One region of the Phytobacter sp. genome, then DNA from elsewhere that is predicted to be linked to it. Evidence: predicted binding sites of a transcription regulator. Region 1 holds the regulator's gene; the other holds the start of a gene.
What was found. Region 1 encodes CRP, which controls carbon source genes, mostly activating them, when cyclic AMP is high. Its sites were predicted from a motif close to ATGTGANNNNNNTCACAT; they were not measured.

Region 1 (7,930 bases):
TGTTGAACAGGATGAGTAAACGATGATCAGCGAAGCAGAGTATCTGGATTCATATGATGCCAGCCGGTTCCCTTCACCTCTGGTGACGGTAGACAGTGTGCTGTTCACGCTGCATGACAAGGCGCTTTGCGTTTTATTGGTGGAGCGCGCGAGCCAGCCGCAGCAAGGCCGCTGGGGCTTACCGGGCGGCTTTATCGATATGGAACAGGATGAATCAACGCGCGCCACTGCGCTGCGTAAACTCACCGAGAAAACGGGCGTCTCCCCCTCCTGGCTGGAACAGCTGGATACCTTTTCCGGGGCAAAGCGTGACCCACGCGGCTGGAGCCTGACCATCGCCTGGTATGCGTTAATCTCATGGGTCGCCTGCGCGCCACATATCGCAAGCGTGAGCGACGCCAGATGGGTGCCGGTCGGCGCGATTGATGATGTCAGTCTGGCGTTCGATCACCGGGAGATAATTCAGACTGCACTGCAGCGGTTACGGCAGAAAACGATGTACTCTTTACTGCCTGTTTATTGTCTACCTGATACGTTTACCCAGACGCAATTGCAGGAGGCGACAGAGATAATCCTCGGCCAGCCTATCCAGCGAAAGAGCCTGATTCGCCGCTTCGAGGCCTCGGGCATGTTTGAAGAGACTGGCGAGAGCGTGGCAACAGGGGCGCGAAAAGCGCGCTTGTGGCGGCGTAAGCCGGATGTCGACATCCATCTCTTTTCCCGTAATTTACTGGCGGATTAGCCTGTAACACACACGTAGCCCATGAAATGAGCAAACGTAAACATTGCGTGTTGTTATAGTCGTCCCCCAACAATTTATTGATTTTCCGTACTATGGCTGAAATTACCCCCTCACGACTTTCGGAAATTGAAGAGAATACGCAGGATTTCCGCCCGATGCGCGGTGGGCGTAACCCTCATTTCCAGACCATGCTGCCGCGTGTGATTCGCCGCAAGCTGGGTTTTACACCCACCTGGCAACGCCTCGAACTGCCGGATGGTGATTTTGTCGACCTGGCGTGGAGCGAAGACCCTCATCAGGCCAAACATAAACCCCGGCTGGTGGTCTTCCACGGGCTGGAAGGCAGCCTGCATAGCCCTTATGCTCATGGCCTGATCGAAGCAGCAAAAGCCCGTGGCTGGCTGGGCGTGGTCATGCATTTTCGTGGCTGCAGTGGCGAACCTAATCGTCTTAATCGTATTTATCACTCCGGTGAGACCGAAGACGGCACCTGGTTCCTGCACTGGCTAAAACGTGAGTTTGGTGAGGCTCGCACCGCCGCCGTTGGGTACTCATTGGGCGGCAATATGCTTGCCTGCCTGCTGGCAAAAGAGGGCAACCATGTGCCTCTGGATGCCGCCGTGATTGTCTCCGCGCCTTTTGTGCTGGAAGCGTGCAGCGCGCATATCGAAAAAGGCTTTTCGCGGGTGTATCAGCACTACTTGCTGAATTTGCTCAAAGGCAACGCATCGAGAAAACTGAAAGCGTACCCCGGCACTTTGCCAATCGATCTGCTGCAGCTAAAACGGGTGCGCCGGTTGCGTGAATTCGATGATTTGATCACGGCGCGCATTCATGGCTTTGCTGACGCCATTGATTACTATCGTCAGTGCAGCGCCATGCCGTTATTAAACAAAATCACCTGCCCTACGCTCATCATCCATGCGAAAGATGATCCCTTTATGGACAGCCATGTGATCCCGGATCCGGCAACGCTGCCGCCCTGCGTGGAGTATCAGTTGACCGAACACGGTGGTCACGTCGGCTTTGTAGGTGGCACCCTGATGCGGCCAGAAATGTGGCTTGAGAAACGTATCCCTGACTGGCTGAAAACCTGGCTGGAAGACTAAGATGATTATTCCCTGGCAAGATCTGGCGCCTGAAACGCTGGATAACCTTATTGAGAGCTTTGTCTTGCGCGAAGGCACTGATTATGGTGAACATGAACGCGCGTTTGCCCAAAAAGTTGCTGATGTTAAGCGACAACTAAAAAGCGGCGAAGCCGTGCTGGTGTGGTCGGAATTACACGAAAGCGTCAACATCATGCCACGCACACAGTTTCGCGATTAACAAAGCTCAAGCGAACATCATCGCTATTTTCTGGAGTCGCTATGTCTGCTAAACATCCGGTTATCGCTGTTACAGGCTCCAGCGGTGCGGGAACCACCACCACCAGCCTCGCGTTTCGTAAAATTTTCGCCCAACTCGATCTGCATGCTGCTGAAGTTGAAGGCGACAGTTTTCACCGCTACACCCGTCCCGAAATGGACATGGCGATTCGCAAGGCGCGAGATTTAGGCCGTCACATCAGCTATTTTGGCCCTGAAGCCAATGACTTCGGACTACTGGAACAGACGTTTATCGAGTACGGCCACACGGGTAAGGGCCAGGCACGCAAATACCTGCACACCTATGACGAAGCGGTTCCCTGGAATCAGGTTCCTGGAACCTTTACACCCTGGCAGCCGCTGCCGGAGCCAACGGACGTACTGTTCTATGAGGGATTGCACGGTGGTGTGGTCACACCGCAGCATGACGTCGCACGCCATGTGGATCTGCTGGTGGGCGTGGTGCCTATCGTCAACCTGGAATGGATGCAAAAACTGGTGCGGGATACCAGCGAACGCGGCCACTCCCGTGAAGCGGTAATGGATTCCGTGGTGCGTTCAATGGACGACTACATCAACTTCATTACGCCGCAGTTTTCTCGTACCCATATTAACTTCCAGCGCGTCCCCACCGTCGACACCTCTAACCCGTTTGCGGCCAAAGTCATTCCGTCGCTGGATGAAAGCTTTGTGGTGATTCATTTCCGCAATCTGGAAGGCATTGATTATCCCTGGCTGCTAGCCATGTTACAGGGTTCGTTTATTTCTCATATGAATACGTTAGTGGTGCCGGGCGGCAAAATGGGGCTGGCGATGGAACTCATCATGACACCGCTGGTAGAACGGCTGATGGAAGGTAAGAAAATCGAGTAACATCAGTCCCCTCTCCCCGTGGGAGAGGGTCAGGTTGAGGGCATCAGACCGCACAATGCCCTCAACCCATCACGCTTCAATCACTTCATACGAGTGCGTGATATTCACCGCTTTTTCCAGCATCAGCGCAACAGAGCAATACTTCTCAGCTGAAAGGTCTACTGCACGCGACACCGCGGCATCTTTCAACGCTTTGCCTGTCACAATGAAATGCAGATTGATGTGGGTGAACAGACGTGGCGCTTCTTCACGACGCTCGGATGTCAATTTCACCTCGCAATCCGTCACGTCATGACGCCCTTTTTGCAGGATAGAAACCACATCGATAGCGCTGCATCCGCCTGCGGCCATCAGTACCATCTCCATCGGGCTCGGGGCTTTATCGCCTGAGTTACCGTCCATCAAAATCTGGTGCCCGGAAGCAGACTCACCCAGGAACGTCAAACCTTCAACCCATTTCACACGAGCATGCATTTTAATTAACTCCGGAGTAGCAATTTTCTCTACAGATTACGCGTACATAAGAAAACTCGCAACGGAAGGCGACCTGCGTCAAGCTGAAGCGAGACACCAGGAGACAGGCGATTAAAGCTATGCTAAAACAGTCTGGATGCTACAGTGATACATTGATGTACTGCATGTACGCAGAGGACATCACATCTTAGAGGCCGCAGACATGTCTGACGGTGCACTTCCCAGGTATCGGGAAGACAGATTGCAACCCCAGTCACAGGGCGCAGATCCTGAGTCTGGAGCCAGCTTATAACAGAGGATAACCGCGCATGGTGCTTGGCAAACCGCAAACAGACCCGACTCTCGAATGGTTCTTGTCTCATTGCCATATTCATAAGTACCCGTCGAAGAGCACGCTGATTCACCAGGGTGAAAAAGCGGAAACGTTGTATTACATCGTCAAAGGCTCAGTGGCTGTGCTCATCAAGGATGAAGAAGGGAAAGAGATGATCCTCTCTTACCTTAACCAGGGCGATTTTATTGGTGAACTGGGTCTGTTCGAAGAAGGTCAGGAGCGCAGTGCATGGGTACGCGCCAAGACCGCTTGTGAAGTGGCCGAAATTTCCTACAAAAAATTCCGTCAGTTGATCCAGGTAAACCCGGATATTCTGATGCGCTTGTCCTCGCAGATGGCGCGCCGCCTGCAGGTCACTTCGGAAAAAGTCGGCAACCTCGCCTTCCTCGATGTGACAGGCCGTATTGCTCAGACGTTACTGAATCTGGCGAAACAACCCGACGCAATGACCCACCCGGACGGTATGCAAATTAAAATAACCCGTCAGGAAATTGGTCAGATCGTGGGCTGTTCTCGTGAAACCGTTGGCCGCATCCTGAAGATGCTCGAAGATCAGAACCTGATCTCCGCTCACGGTAAAACGATCGTCGTGTACGGAACACGTTAATCTCCGAACGGCGCATTGCCCCTGGCAGTGCGCCGTTTTTGTTTCCCCATGTGGCGCAGGCTGATTTACCACCCCGAAATCAACTATGCACTGCGACAAACGCTGGTGTTATGCCTGCCTGTGACCGTTGGCTTGATTGTGGGCCGACTGGATTTAGGGCTGCTTTTCTCATTAGTCCCCGCCTGTTGCAACATCGCTGGTCTCGACACGCTGCATAAGCGCTTCTTCAAGCGCGTGATTATTGGCGGCTCGCTTTTTGCTGGCAGCAGTCTCGCGGTGCAATTTTTGCTTTTTGAAAACATCCCCCTGCCGCTTATTTTGACCCTGTTGACGCTTATCCTCGGTGTCACTGCAGAAATCAGCGCGCTGCACGGCAGGTTGCTCCCCGCGTCACTGATTGCCGCCATTTTCACCCTGAGCCTTGCGGGCAATATGTCGGTATGGGAACCGCTGTTGATCTACAGCCTTGGCACGCTGTGGTATGGCGCATTTAACGCCTTCTGGTTCTGGCTCTGGCGAGAGCAGCCGCTGCGTGAGTCGTTGAGTTTGCTCTATCGTCAGTTGGCCGATTACTGCGAAGCAAAATACAGCATGCTGACCCAACACGCGGACCCGGAAAAAGCCCTGCCGCCGCTGCTGGCGCGTCAGCAAAAAGCAGTGGACATGATTAGCCAGTGCTACCAGCAACTGCATATGCTGGCGGCAAATCAGAATGGTGATTACAAAAGATTAAGGCGGGTCTTCCAGGTGGCGCTGGATTTACAGGAACACATTGCCGTTAGCCTGCATCAGCCCCAGGAAGTGCAGGAACTGGTGGAACGCAGCCACGCTGAAGAGGTGATCCGCTGGAACGCGCAAACCGTCGCTGCACGGTTGAGGGTAATCGCGGACGATATTCTCTATCACCGCTATCCCCAGCGTTTCAACATGGAAAAGCAGATCAGTGCGCTGGAGAAAATTGCCCTCCAGCATCCGGATAACCCGGTAGGCCAGTTCTGCGCCTGGCATTTCAGCCAGATTGCCCGTGTGCTGCGTACTCAGCGCCCACTCTATATTCGCGATTTAATGGCAGAAAAGCAGCGCCGTCTGCCGCTCATTCCGGCGTTGAAAAGCTACCTCTCCTTCAAATCCGCGGCCTTACGGAACGCCGCACGCATCAGCGTCATGCTGAGCGTAGCCAGCCTGATGGGCAGCGCGCTGCATTTGCCTAAACCCTACTGGATTATGATGACGGTCATGTTCGTCACTCAGAACGGCTACGGCGCAACGCGGGTGCGCATCCTGCACCGGGCGGCAGGCACTATGGCTGGGTTGATTATCGCCGGGGCCACGCTGCACTACCATGTGCCGGAGGGCTACACGCTCGCCACCATGCTTATCGTCACGCTGATAAGCTACCTGATCATTCGTAAAAGCTACGGCTGGGCGATGGTGGGCTTTACCCTGACGGCGGTGTACACGCTCCAGTTACTGACGCTGAATGGTGAGCAGTTTATCGTGGCCCGGCTTATCGATACCCTGATTGGTTGTTTGATTGCCTTTGGCGGCATCCTCTGGCTCTGGCCGCAGTGGCAAAGCGGGCTGCTGCGTCGTAACGCCCATGATGCTCTGGGTACTTACCAGGAGGCTATCCAGCTTATTCTCAGCAACGATCCGCAGGCTACGCCACTGGCCTGGCAGCGAATGCGCGTCAACCAGGCTCACAACGCTTTATTTAACTCGCTCAACCAGGCGATGCAGGAGCCCGGTTTCGATACGCGCTATCTGTCGGATATGAAATTGTGGGTTACCCACAGCCAGTTTATTGTCGAGCATATCAATGCCATGACAACGCTTGCGCGCGAGCACACCATGCTCACGCCGGATTTAGCGCAGCGGTACTTACAGTCGTGTGAGATTGCCCTGCAGCGCTGTCAGCAGCGGCTGGAGTATGACGGGCCGGGAGAGTCGGGGGATGTAAATATTCTGGAAGCGCCGGAGACGATGACCCACGGCCCGATGAGTACGCTGGAACAGCATCTGCAACGTATTCTGGGGCATCTGAGCACCATGCACACCATTTCGTCGGTAGCATGGCGTCAGCGCCCACATCACGGTATCTGGTTAAACCGTCGGTTACGACGTTAGCCGTTAACCACTTTTGCAACCGCTTTAGCAAAGCGGCTCATGCCTTCTTCGATATCGCTCTCTTCAACGATAAGCGCAGGCGCAAAACGCATCACATCAGGCCCGGCATTCAGCACCATCACCCCTGCATCAGCAGCAGCCAGCAGGAAATCACGTGCACGGCCTTTGAATTGCGGTGTCAGTTCAGCACCAATCAACAGGCCCATGCCGCGAATATCGCTGAAGATATTGTACTGCGCGTTGATGTTTTGCAGATGCTTCACAAACAGCTCGCGCTTCGCATTCACCCCGTTTAAGACTTCCGGCGTGTTAATGATATCGAACGCGGTACCGGCAACGGCACAGGCCAGCGGGTTACCACCGTAGGTGGAGCCGTGAGAGCCCGGATGGAACGCACTGGCAATCTCCTGCGTGGTCAGCATGGCGCTGACGGGGAAACCGCCGCCGAGTGCTTTGGCGCTGGTGAGGATATCCGGCGTCACGCCGTAATGCATATAGGCAAACAGCTCACCACAACGGCCCATGCCGCACTGCACTTCATCAAACACCAGCAGCGCATTGTGCTCGTCACAGAGATCGCGCAGCCCCTGCAGGAACTCCGGCGTCGCAGCCGTCACGCCGCCTTCCCCCTGGATCGGCTCAACAACAACCGCACAGGTATGATCGTCCATTACCGCTTTGACCGCATGCAAATCGTTAAACGGCACGTGGATAATATCGGCGGGTTTCGGGCCAAAACCGTCAGAATATTTCGGCTGACCGCCCACGGTGACCGTGAAGAGCGAACGACCATGGAAAGCATTATGGAAGGCGATAATTTTGGTTTTGTGCGGGCTATGGCGGGTGGAGGCATAAAAACGCGCCAGCTTGAACGCCGTTTCGTTGGCTTCAGTGCCGGAGTTCATGAATACGACGCGCTCAGCAAAAGTCGCATCAATCATCTTACGCGCCAGACGCAGCGCCGGTTCATTGGTGAATACGTTGCTGATATGCCACAGGGTTTCGCCCTGGGTTTTTAATGTTTCTACCAGTGCCGGATGACAGTGCCCCAGCGCCGTCACCGCAATGCCACCTGCAAAATCAACGTACTCTTTGCCCTGCTGATCCCAGACGCGGCTGCCCTTAGCTTTCACCGGAATAAATTCGGCCGGTGCGAAGATAGGTAAAATAACGTCATCGAAGGTTGCGCGCGTGATTGCGTCTTGCTGAGTTGCCATGTGACCCCACCCTTGTTAAATAAGAAGCAGAAGTGAAAATATAATCACGAAATATGCATAAAAAATCACTCAATGGCAACTAAAAATCGGTGCGATGCAGAAAGTTATTCAATAGCGCATGCCCCTGCTCACTGAGGATACTTTCCGGATGGAACTGCACCCCTTCCAGATCCCACTGGCGATGGCGAA
Region 2 (7,930 bases), on a different contig from region 1:
ATTATCGGCCTGCTGTCGACCGAGCTGTTTATTCGCATTGCGAGTATCAAAAAACTCAACATTTCGTTAGGTGAAAACGTGCCGCCTGCGGTGGGCAAGTCTTTCTCGGCGCTTATTCCGACCATCATCACACTGTCGAGTTTTGCCATTGTGGCCGCGCTGCTGGCGAACGTGCTGCACACCGATCTGATCCATCTGATCACCACCCTGATTCAGCAACCATTGCGGTTGATCAACACCAGTCTGCCGGGCACGCTCTTCATTTATAGCTTCGGCAACTTCCTGTTTACGCTGGGTATCCATCAGTCGGTGGTGAACGGCGTGATCCTGGAGCCGTTCCTGCTCATCAATACCAACGAGAACATGCTGGCCTTTGCCAACGGGCAGCCGATTCCACATATTATCAACAGCATCTTTGTGCCGACCTTTGGCATGATTGGTGGCACGGGCAGCACGCTCTCCCTGCTGATCGCTATATTTATTTTCTCAAAGCAAAAATCGGCTAACCAGGTGGCGAGGCTTTCGATCTCTCCAGGCTTGTTTAACATCAACGAACCGGTGATTTTCGGCCTGCCGATCGTTTTTAACCTGCCGCTAATGGTTCCCTTTGTGCTGTTGCCCGCCATCGGTATTTACTTCGCCTGGCTTTGCACAACGCTGGGGCTAATGTCGAGATGCGTGGTGATGATCCCCTGGACGACACCGCCAGTTTTAAGCGCCTGGCTGGCCACTGCCGGGGACTGGCGGGCGGTGGTCGTTCAGTTGATAATCATCATCTTTGGTGTATTCTTCTACCTGCCTTTCCTCAAGATAGCCGAGAGAGTGGCCTTAAAAAACAATGGTATAACTGAATAAAACTAAGGAAAGGCAATGGCGGCGAAATACATACTTATTGCGCGGGAAATCAAACAGCGAATCCTCAGCCAGCGGTATAACGCCAGCGAGCCCTTGCCCGATCAGTTTGCCCTTGCGGATGAATTCAGCACCAGCCGGATGACCATTCAGCAGGCGATGCGCCAGCTGATCGTCGAAGGGCTGGTCTATACCCGCCAGGGGCAGGGCACTTTTATTCGTAAAAATTTTCTGCAGCTCAGCCGCTGGGATTTACCCGGCAGCGATTACTACGGTGCCACCAAAACCTGGGAGCATGTCGGCCAGGTCACCAGTAAAATCATCAAGTTTGAGCTGCGTTTTCCCAGCGAAAAAGAGCAGGCCTCGCTGCTGGTGGGGCCGGACGATCCGGTGTATGACTTCATTCGTCTGCGTTTGCTGGAAGGTGAACCCATGTCGCTGGAGTTTACCCTGATGCCAGTGAACCTGGTGCCAGGGCTTAACCGTTCGCACCTCGAAAGTTCAGTCTTTAGCTACGTGCAGGATGCGCTGTCGCTCAAAATCATGGGGTCGTACCGTGTGGTGCGGGCGCTTAAACCGGGCGAAGAGGACAAAAAATACCTGAACTGCGAGGAAACCGATCCGGTGCTGGAGGTGGAGCAGGTGATTTACCTGGAAGACGGCACTCCGCTGGAGTATGCCCACTGCCACTACCGCTACGATCACGGCGGTGTGATTGTGGTGAATAACGGATAAAAAAAAGCGGGTCTCAGACCCGCTTTTTTATTGGCAGCAATCGCTTAGTTCAGACGTACCGGCATACCGGAACGGTTCTGAATCGCCTGGTCTACGATGCTCTGATCAACATCAGACTGGCTGGTCACACCCTGAACGCTTTTGGTCAGAGAGATTGGCACGATTTCGCCTTCGGTGAACTGTGCTTCAGTGGTCGACAGCGGGTTATGGACTTCAACATAACGTGAACCGTCTGGCTCGGTGGTCGCTTTCACTGGCTCATCAATGAACTGAACGCGGGTGCCGACCGGCACGTTTTCAAACAGGAATTTGATGTCGTCGTTACGCAGACGCACACAGCCGTGGCTCACGCGCAGACCGATACCGAAATTGGCGTTGGTGCCGTGAATCGCATACAGACGACCGATGTAGAGCGCGTACAGGCCCATCGGGTTATCCGGGCCAGCCGGAACAACCGCAGGCAGCGGCTCACCCGCAGCAATGTATTCAGCGTGCATTTTCGCCGTCGGCGTCCAGGTTGGACCCGCTTTTTTACGTTCAACTTTGGTGGTCCAGTTGATTGGGGTGTCTTTACCCAACTGACCGATACCGATTGGCAGTACGATTACGGTTTTGGTGCCCGCTGGGTAATAGTACAGACGCATTTCGGCGCTGTTGATGACGATACCTTCATGAACGGTGTCCGGCAGAATCAGCTGCTGAGGAATGTTCATCACGGTGCCGCCTTTCGGCAGGAAGGCATCAATTCCAGGGTTCGCTTCCGTCATGTTGGAAAGGCCCATCTGGTATTCAGCTGCAAAATATTCCAGTGGCTGGGTGTTGCCCTCCGGAATCGTCACGACCTGGTTCTGGCCGACAAGACGGCTACCATCAGTTGGCAGCGGGTAAGTAACAGCAGACGCGGTATTGCAATAGCCTACGACGGCAAACGCCGCCGCTAAAAGCGTTTTTAATTTCATGTTCATGTTGTGCGAGATTCGTGCCACAGGCCGTTGGGTTAATAATGCTTTCTTGGATGGGAGCGCATTATATGTGCATTCCCCCGCGCAGGGAATTCAGATGTGTACGAAATCACACTTTTTTCCCTTTGGTTTCATTTTAGCCCTGCGTTTCGAAGCAGGAATCTAATTCGGAATTGTGGCATAATATGGTGTTTGTCACACATTTCAGGATACTTCCGTGTTAGTTACCAGCAACGTCACCATGCAGTTCGGCAGCAAGCCGCTCTTTGAAAACATTTCCGTCAAATTTGGCGGCGGCAACCGTTACGGCCTGATTGGCGCTAACGGGAGCGGTAAATCAACCTTTATGAAAATCCTCGGCAGCGACTTAGAGCCTACGCTGGGGAACGTCTCACTCGATCCGAATGAGCGCATCGGTAAGCTGCGTCAGGATCAGTTCGCCTTCGAAACCTTCACCGTACTGGATACCGTGATCATGGGCCATGGCGAATTGTGGGAAGTGAAACAGGAGCGTGACCGCATCTACGGTCTTGCCGAAATGAGCGAAGAGGATGGCTACAAAGTGGCCGATCTCGAAACCCAATACGGCGAGATGGACGGTTACTCCGCAGAAGCGCGTGCCGGTGAGCTGCTACTCGGCGTCGGTATCCCGGTCGAGCAGCACTACGGCCTGATGAGCGAAGTCGCACCTGGCTGGAAGCTGCGTGTGCTGTTGGCGCAGGCACTGTTCTCTAACCCGGACATTCTGCTGCTCGATGAACCGACGAACAACCTGGACATCGACACCATCCGCTGGCTGGAGCAGACGCTGAACGAACGCGAAAGCACCATGATCATCATTTCGCACGACCGTCACTTCCTCAACATGGTCTGCACCCACATGGCGGATCTGGACTACGGTGAACTGCGCGTTTACGCCGGTAACTACGACGAGTACATGACCGCCGCCACTCAGGCGCGTGAACGTCTGCTGGCCGACAACGCCAAGAAAAAAGCGCAGATTGCTGACCTGCAATCCTTCGTCAGCCGCTTTAGCGCCAACGCCTCCAAGTCTCGCCAGGCAACTTCCCGTGCCCGCCAGATTGATAAAATCAAACTGGATGAAGTGAAAGCCTCCAGCCGTCAGAACCCGTTCATCCGCTTCGAGCAGGACAAGAAACTGTTCCGTAATGCGCTGGAAGTGGAAGCGCTGACCAAAGGTTTTGATAACGGTCCGCTGTTTAAAAACTTCAACCTGATGATGGAAGTGGGCGAGAAGATCGCCATTATCGGTGCTAACGGCGTCGGTAAATCTACCATGCTGAAAACGCTGGTGGGCGAGCATGCACCGGATAACGGCACCGTAAAATGGTCTGAAAATGCGCAAATTGGCTACTACGCGCAGGATCACGCTGACGATTTTGATAACGATCTGTCCGTGTTTGACTGGATGAGCCAGTGGAAGCAGGAAGGCGACGATGAGCAGGTAGTGCGTGGTTTCCTTGGCCGCTTGCTGTTCAGCCAGGACGATATCAAGAAGCCAGCGAAGGTGCTCTCCGGTGGTGAGAAGGGCCGTATGTTGTTCGGCAAGCTGATGATGCAGAAGCCCAACATCCTGATCATGGATGAACCGACTAACCACCTGGACATGGAATCTATCGAGTCGCTGAACATGGCGCTGGAGATGTATCAGGGCACCCTGATCTTCGTCTCCCATGACCGTGAGTTTGTTAGCTCTCTGGCGACCCGAGTGATTGAAATTACCCCAGAGAAAGTGGTCGACTTCTCCGGTAACTACGAAGATTACCTGCGCAGTAAAGGGATTGACGGGTAATTTCCCGTCGTCTTTCACGCTGCAGATGCGTTGGCTTCACCTGTTCACCCCGGTCACTTACTTATGTAAGCTCCCGGGGATTCAAAGGTTTGCCGCCTTCCTGCAACGCGAAATACTTAGGGAAAGAAGTGTTGCTTCTGTTCCCTCTCCCGGTGGGAGAGGGTTAGGGTGAGGGCATCAGGCCTCGCTACAACACCCATTCACCCCTTTCTTCGCCATTCACCAGTAATTTGCGTTTCTCACCCGCCGGTAAAGCGATCTTCAGCGCTTTCCATGCCGGGCGGTAATCGCCTTTGGATGTCACCGTCAGGTGAATGTTTGTGCCGTCGCACGCCATCTCCCATTCGATCCACAATGCATTGCCATTCTGGTAGCCCCAGGATTCGCCGTCATCTTCAAACAGCAGACCCGTTGAACGCCCGACGCCTTTCACCGGGAACAGCTTGAGCTCACGGGTATCGTCTTTTTCAACTGACACATGGGTAATCCGCTCGCTCAACGGCAAACCAGCCCCCGCTCTCACCATTAACGGCAATTTTTCCAGCGGGGCATCGCGCACAATCCACTGGCCGCCGGAGAACCACTCATGGGTGTAGAAATCGTACCAACCGGTTTCGTTGTCAGGCAGCCAGAGGCGACGCTCACGCTGACCCGGCTCCACAACGCTGGCCACCAGTATGTCCCGCCCTAACAAGAAATCATCACACTCTTCAAAGGTTTGCAGGTCGTGCTCGTGATCGAGGAAGGTCGGGCGCAGCATCGGTTCATCATCAGCATGTGCCTGCCACAGCAGAGTATAAAGATACGGCAACAAGCGATAACGAAGCTCAATCGCACTGCGGATAGCTGGCGTCACGCCCGGGTACATCCAGGGCTCGTTGACCGTGTGATCGTCATTCCACGAGTGAATGGTAAAACGCGGGTGCATCACCCCGTTTTGTACCCAGCGTACAAACAGCTCGGCATCAGGTTTATCACCGGAAAAGCCGCCGACATCGTGACCGACGTTAAACAACCCGGAAAGACTCATGCCCAGCCCCATCCGCGTGTTGTAACGCAGCGTGTCCCAGTTGGTCCGGTTATCGCCGCTCCAGGTTTGCACGTAGCGCTGCATCCCTGCGCAGCCGGAGCGCGAAATCAGATACGGGCGCTTTTGTGGGGCGAAGCGCTGTTGGGCTTCCAGCGAGGCGCGCATCATCAGTAGCGGCATTACCGGGCGAATATGTTTAATGGCGATCTCTTGCCCGAAGCCGTGGCAGCGCGCTTCGCCGTCCCAGACTTCAAATTCGTTGTTATCGTTCCATGTTGAGTCGATGCCCATTTCCAGCAGTTGGGTGGTCACGCCTTCCTGCCACCAGCGGACCGTTTCCGGGTTGGTGAAATCGAGGTTGGAGCCTTCATCATCCCAGAAGCTGGAGCGTTCCGGTGCATTGGTTTCGGAGTCACGAATAAACAGCCCACGTTCAGCCACTTCGTTGTAGCGCGGATGATCCTGCAACAGGCAGGGTTTGATATTCGCGGCAAGTTTCAGCCCGGCATCGTGGAAGGCCTGACTCATCACCTTTGGCTGCGGCACTTTGTCGTAGTTCCAGTTAAAGACGTAGCGCTTGCCGTTGATGGAGGTGTAACCCGACGAAAGCTGGAACGAGTCGCACGGAATGGCATGCTCTTCGCACAGACGAATAAAGTTCATCAACTGGTTTTGCGCGTCAGGTGCATCGGTGTAATGCATGGTCGAACCGCTGTAGCCCAGGCTCCACTTCGGCCCGAACAGGGTTTTCCCCGTCAGGCGGACAAAGGCTTTGGTGACATCCAGCGCCCGCGCGCCGGTAAACATGTAGTAATCGATGTCACCCGCTTCGGCCTGCCAGCGGCGATAGGCGGTGTGATAGTTATCGATTTCATTACCCAGATCTATCCAGCAACTGCTGAGGTTGTCGTAAAACAGGCCGTAGCTGATGTCATCCCGACGGGTCAGCGTGAAGGGGATGTGTTTGTACAGCGGATCGGTGCTGACCGCGTTGTACCCCATGGCGTCGAGGTTGCGCATTTCATAGCGCTGCCCGGTACGCTGCAAATTACCCGCTTTCTCTCCAAGCCCGTAGAAGCGTTCCTCTTTTTTGCGGCTGAGATAATGCGCGACACCATCACCGTGTGCATTGATCAGATAGGCGCTGGTAGGTCTGTCTTCGGCCAGCCACTGCCACTCTCCGGCATCATTACGGTAGTGCCACTCCAGCCAAAGAGGCTGGTGGACGGTCACCCGCAGTTGATCGGTGGCAATCGTCAGTTGCTGAGGATGCTGCTTCAGTGTCCAGGCCGGACAGGAAAAACCGCTTAAATCCTCACGGTCGCGTCCTTCCCAGGGCACATCCTGCGCAGGTGCAATGCTCCAGGTTCTGTTCAGTGCCAGCTCCCCTTTACGTTTTAGCAGCACACGGAACAGAGTGTTTTCCAGCACATAGAGGCACAACGTGTGTTGTCCGTCGACGCACAGCTCAACGTGGTGAGCGGCCTGGTTTTGCAGCGTCCAGTTTTTCAAGATTTTCATAGCAGATATCCATTATCAGGCGCGTTTTGCGCGACGTTCAGCAATAAATGACACCAGGAAAATGGCCCCGATGAGGTCAAAGAAGCCCATGGCGATAAACAGCGGGTTGAAGCCAATTTTGTCGGCGGTAACGCCAATCAGCAGTGAGAAGAGGAAGCTGGCGATCCACGCCGCTGAGCCGCGCATGCCGTTGACGGTCGCCATCTGGCCTTTATCAAAAGATTCCACCACCAGCGCGCTGAGCATGCAGGAGATAATCTGATGACCAAATCCGCCAATCGAAATCAAGGCAATGGTGATGTACGGGTCACGGGTGAGGGCGACAACGCCTAGCGAGATCATCAGGAAAGCACCGGTCACCGAACTTGCCACCACCGAGTTCACCCGGGAGCAACCAAACCAGCGCACATACAGTTTGGTGAGATAACCGCTGGCGACGCTACCCAGGTCTGCGGCCAGGAACGGCAGCCAGGCAAACATGGCAATCTGTTTCAGGTCCATGCCGTGCTCTTTCGCCAGGTATAACGGTACCCAGAAGCTCAGCACCGCCCATGCCGGTTCAGCCATAAATGCCGGGATGGCAATGCCGTAGAAGCGCTTGTTTTTTGAGACTGTCTTCAGGGCCGTCAGGAAGGGCAGTTTCACCGCCGGTGGCTCGTTGTCCTGATTGATAAAGGCCAGCTCGTCTTTGCTCAGATTCGGGTGCTTATCCGGGTTGTGGTAAAACGCCCACCACAGCAGTACCCACACCAGGGCGAGGAAGCCGGTAAACATAAAGGCACCCTGCCAGCCAAAAGAAGCATGGGCAAAATAGATGATGGGTGGGGCGAGCATGGCACCAATAGAGAAGCCTACGCCTGCCCAGCCGGCGGCGACAGGGCGTTCAGATTTCGGGAACCACTCTCCCAGCGTTTTGGCGTTGGCAGGCGTGGCTGCCGCTTCGGAGGCCCCCATGGTGAAGCGTAAAATAGCCAGTTGCAGCCAGCTTCCGGCTCCGGCATGGGCAATACAGGCGAT

Region 2: a site for CRP is predicted at 2,733-2,750, ahead of AC5JPW_RS06810 (ABC-F family ATPase). Genes of this name have one in related genera too.

Annotation. Positions count from the first base shown of each region.
Region 1 is NZ_JCACPZ010000001.1:531,148-539,077, reverse strand. Features, by position in the region: gene AC5JPW_RS02475 (NUDIX hydrolase) at 23-742, shown strand; gene AC5JPW_RS02470 (hydrolase) at 835-1,851, shown strand; gene AC5JPW_RS02465 (YheU family protein) at 1,853-2,071, shown strand; gene AC5JPW_RS02460 (phosphoribulokinase) at 2,113-2,982, shown strand; gene AC5JPW_RS02455 (OsmC family protein) at 3,052-3,456, opposite strand; gene crp (cAMP-activated global transcriptional regulator CRP) at 3,765-4,397, shown strand; gene AC5JPW_RS02445 (YccS/YhfK family putative transporter) at 4,446-6,524, shown strand; gene argD (bifunctional acetylornithine/succinyldiaminopimelate transaminase) at 6,521-7,741, opposite strand; gene pabA (aminodeoxychorismate synthase component 2) at 7,821-7,930, opposite strand, start outside.
Region 2 is NZ_JCACPZ010000004.1:588,297-596,226, reverse strand. Features, by position in the region: gene AC5JPW_RS06825 (PTS sugar transporter subunit IIC) at 1-855, shown strand, start outside; gene AC5JPW_RS06820 (GntR family transcriptional regulator) at 871-1,587, shown strand; gene ldtB (L,D-transpeptidase) at 1,632-2,552, opposite strand; gene AC5JPW_RS06810 (ABC-F family ATPase) at 2,767-4,362, shown strand; gene AC5JPW_RS06805 (glycoside hydrolase family 31 protein) at 4,550-6,913, opposite strand; gene AC5JPW_RS06800 (MFS transporter) at 6,929-7,930, opposite strand, start outside.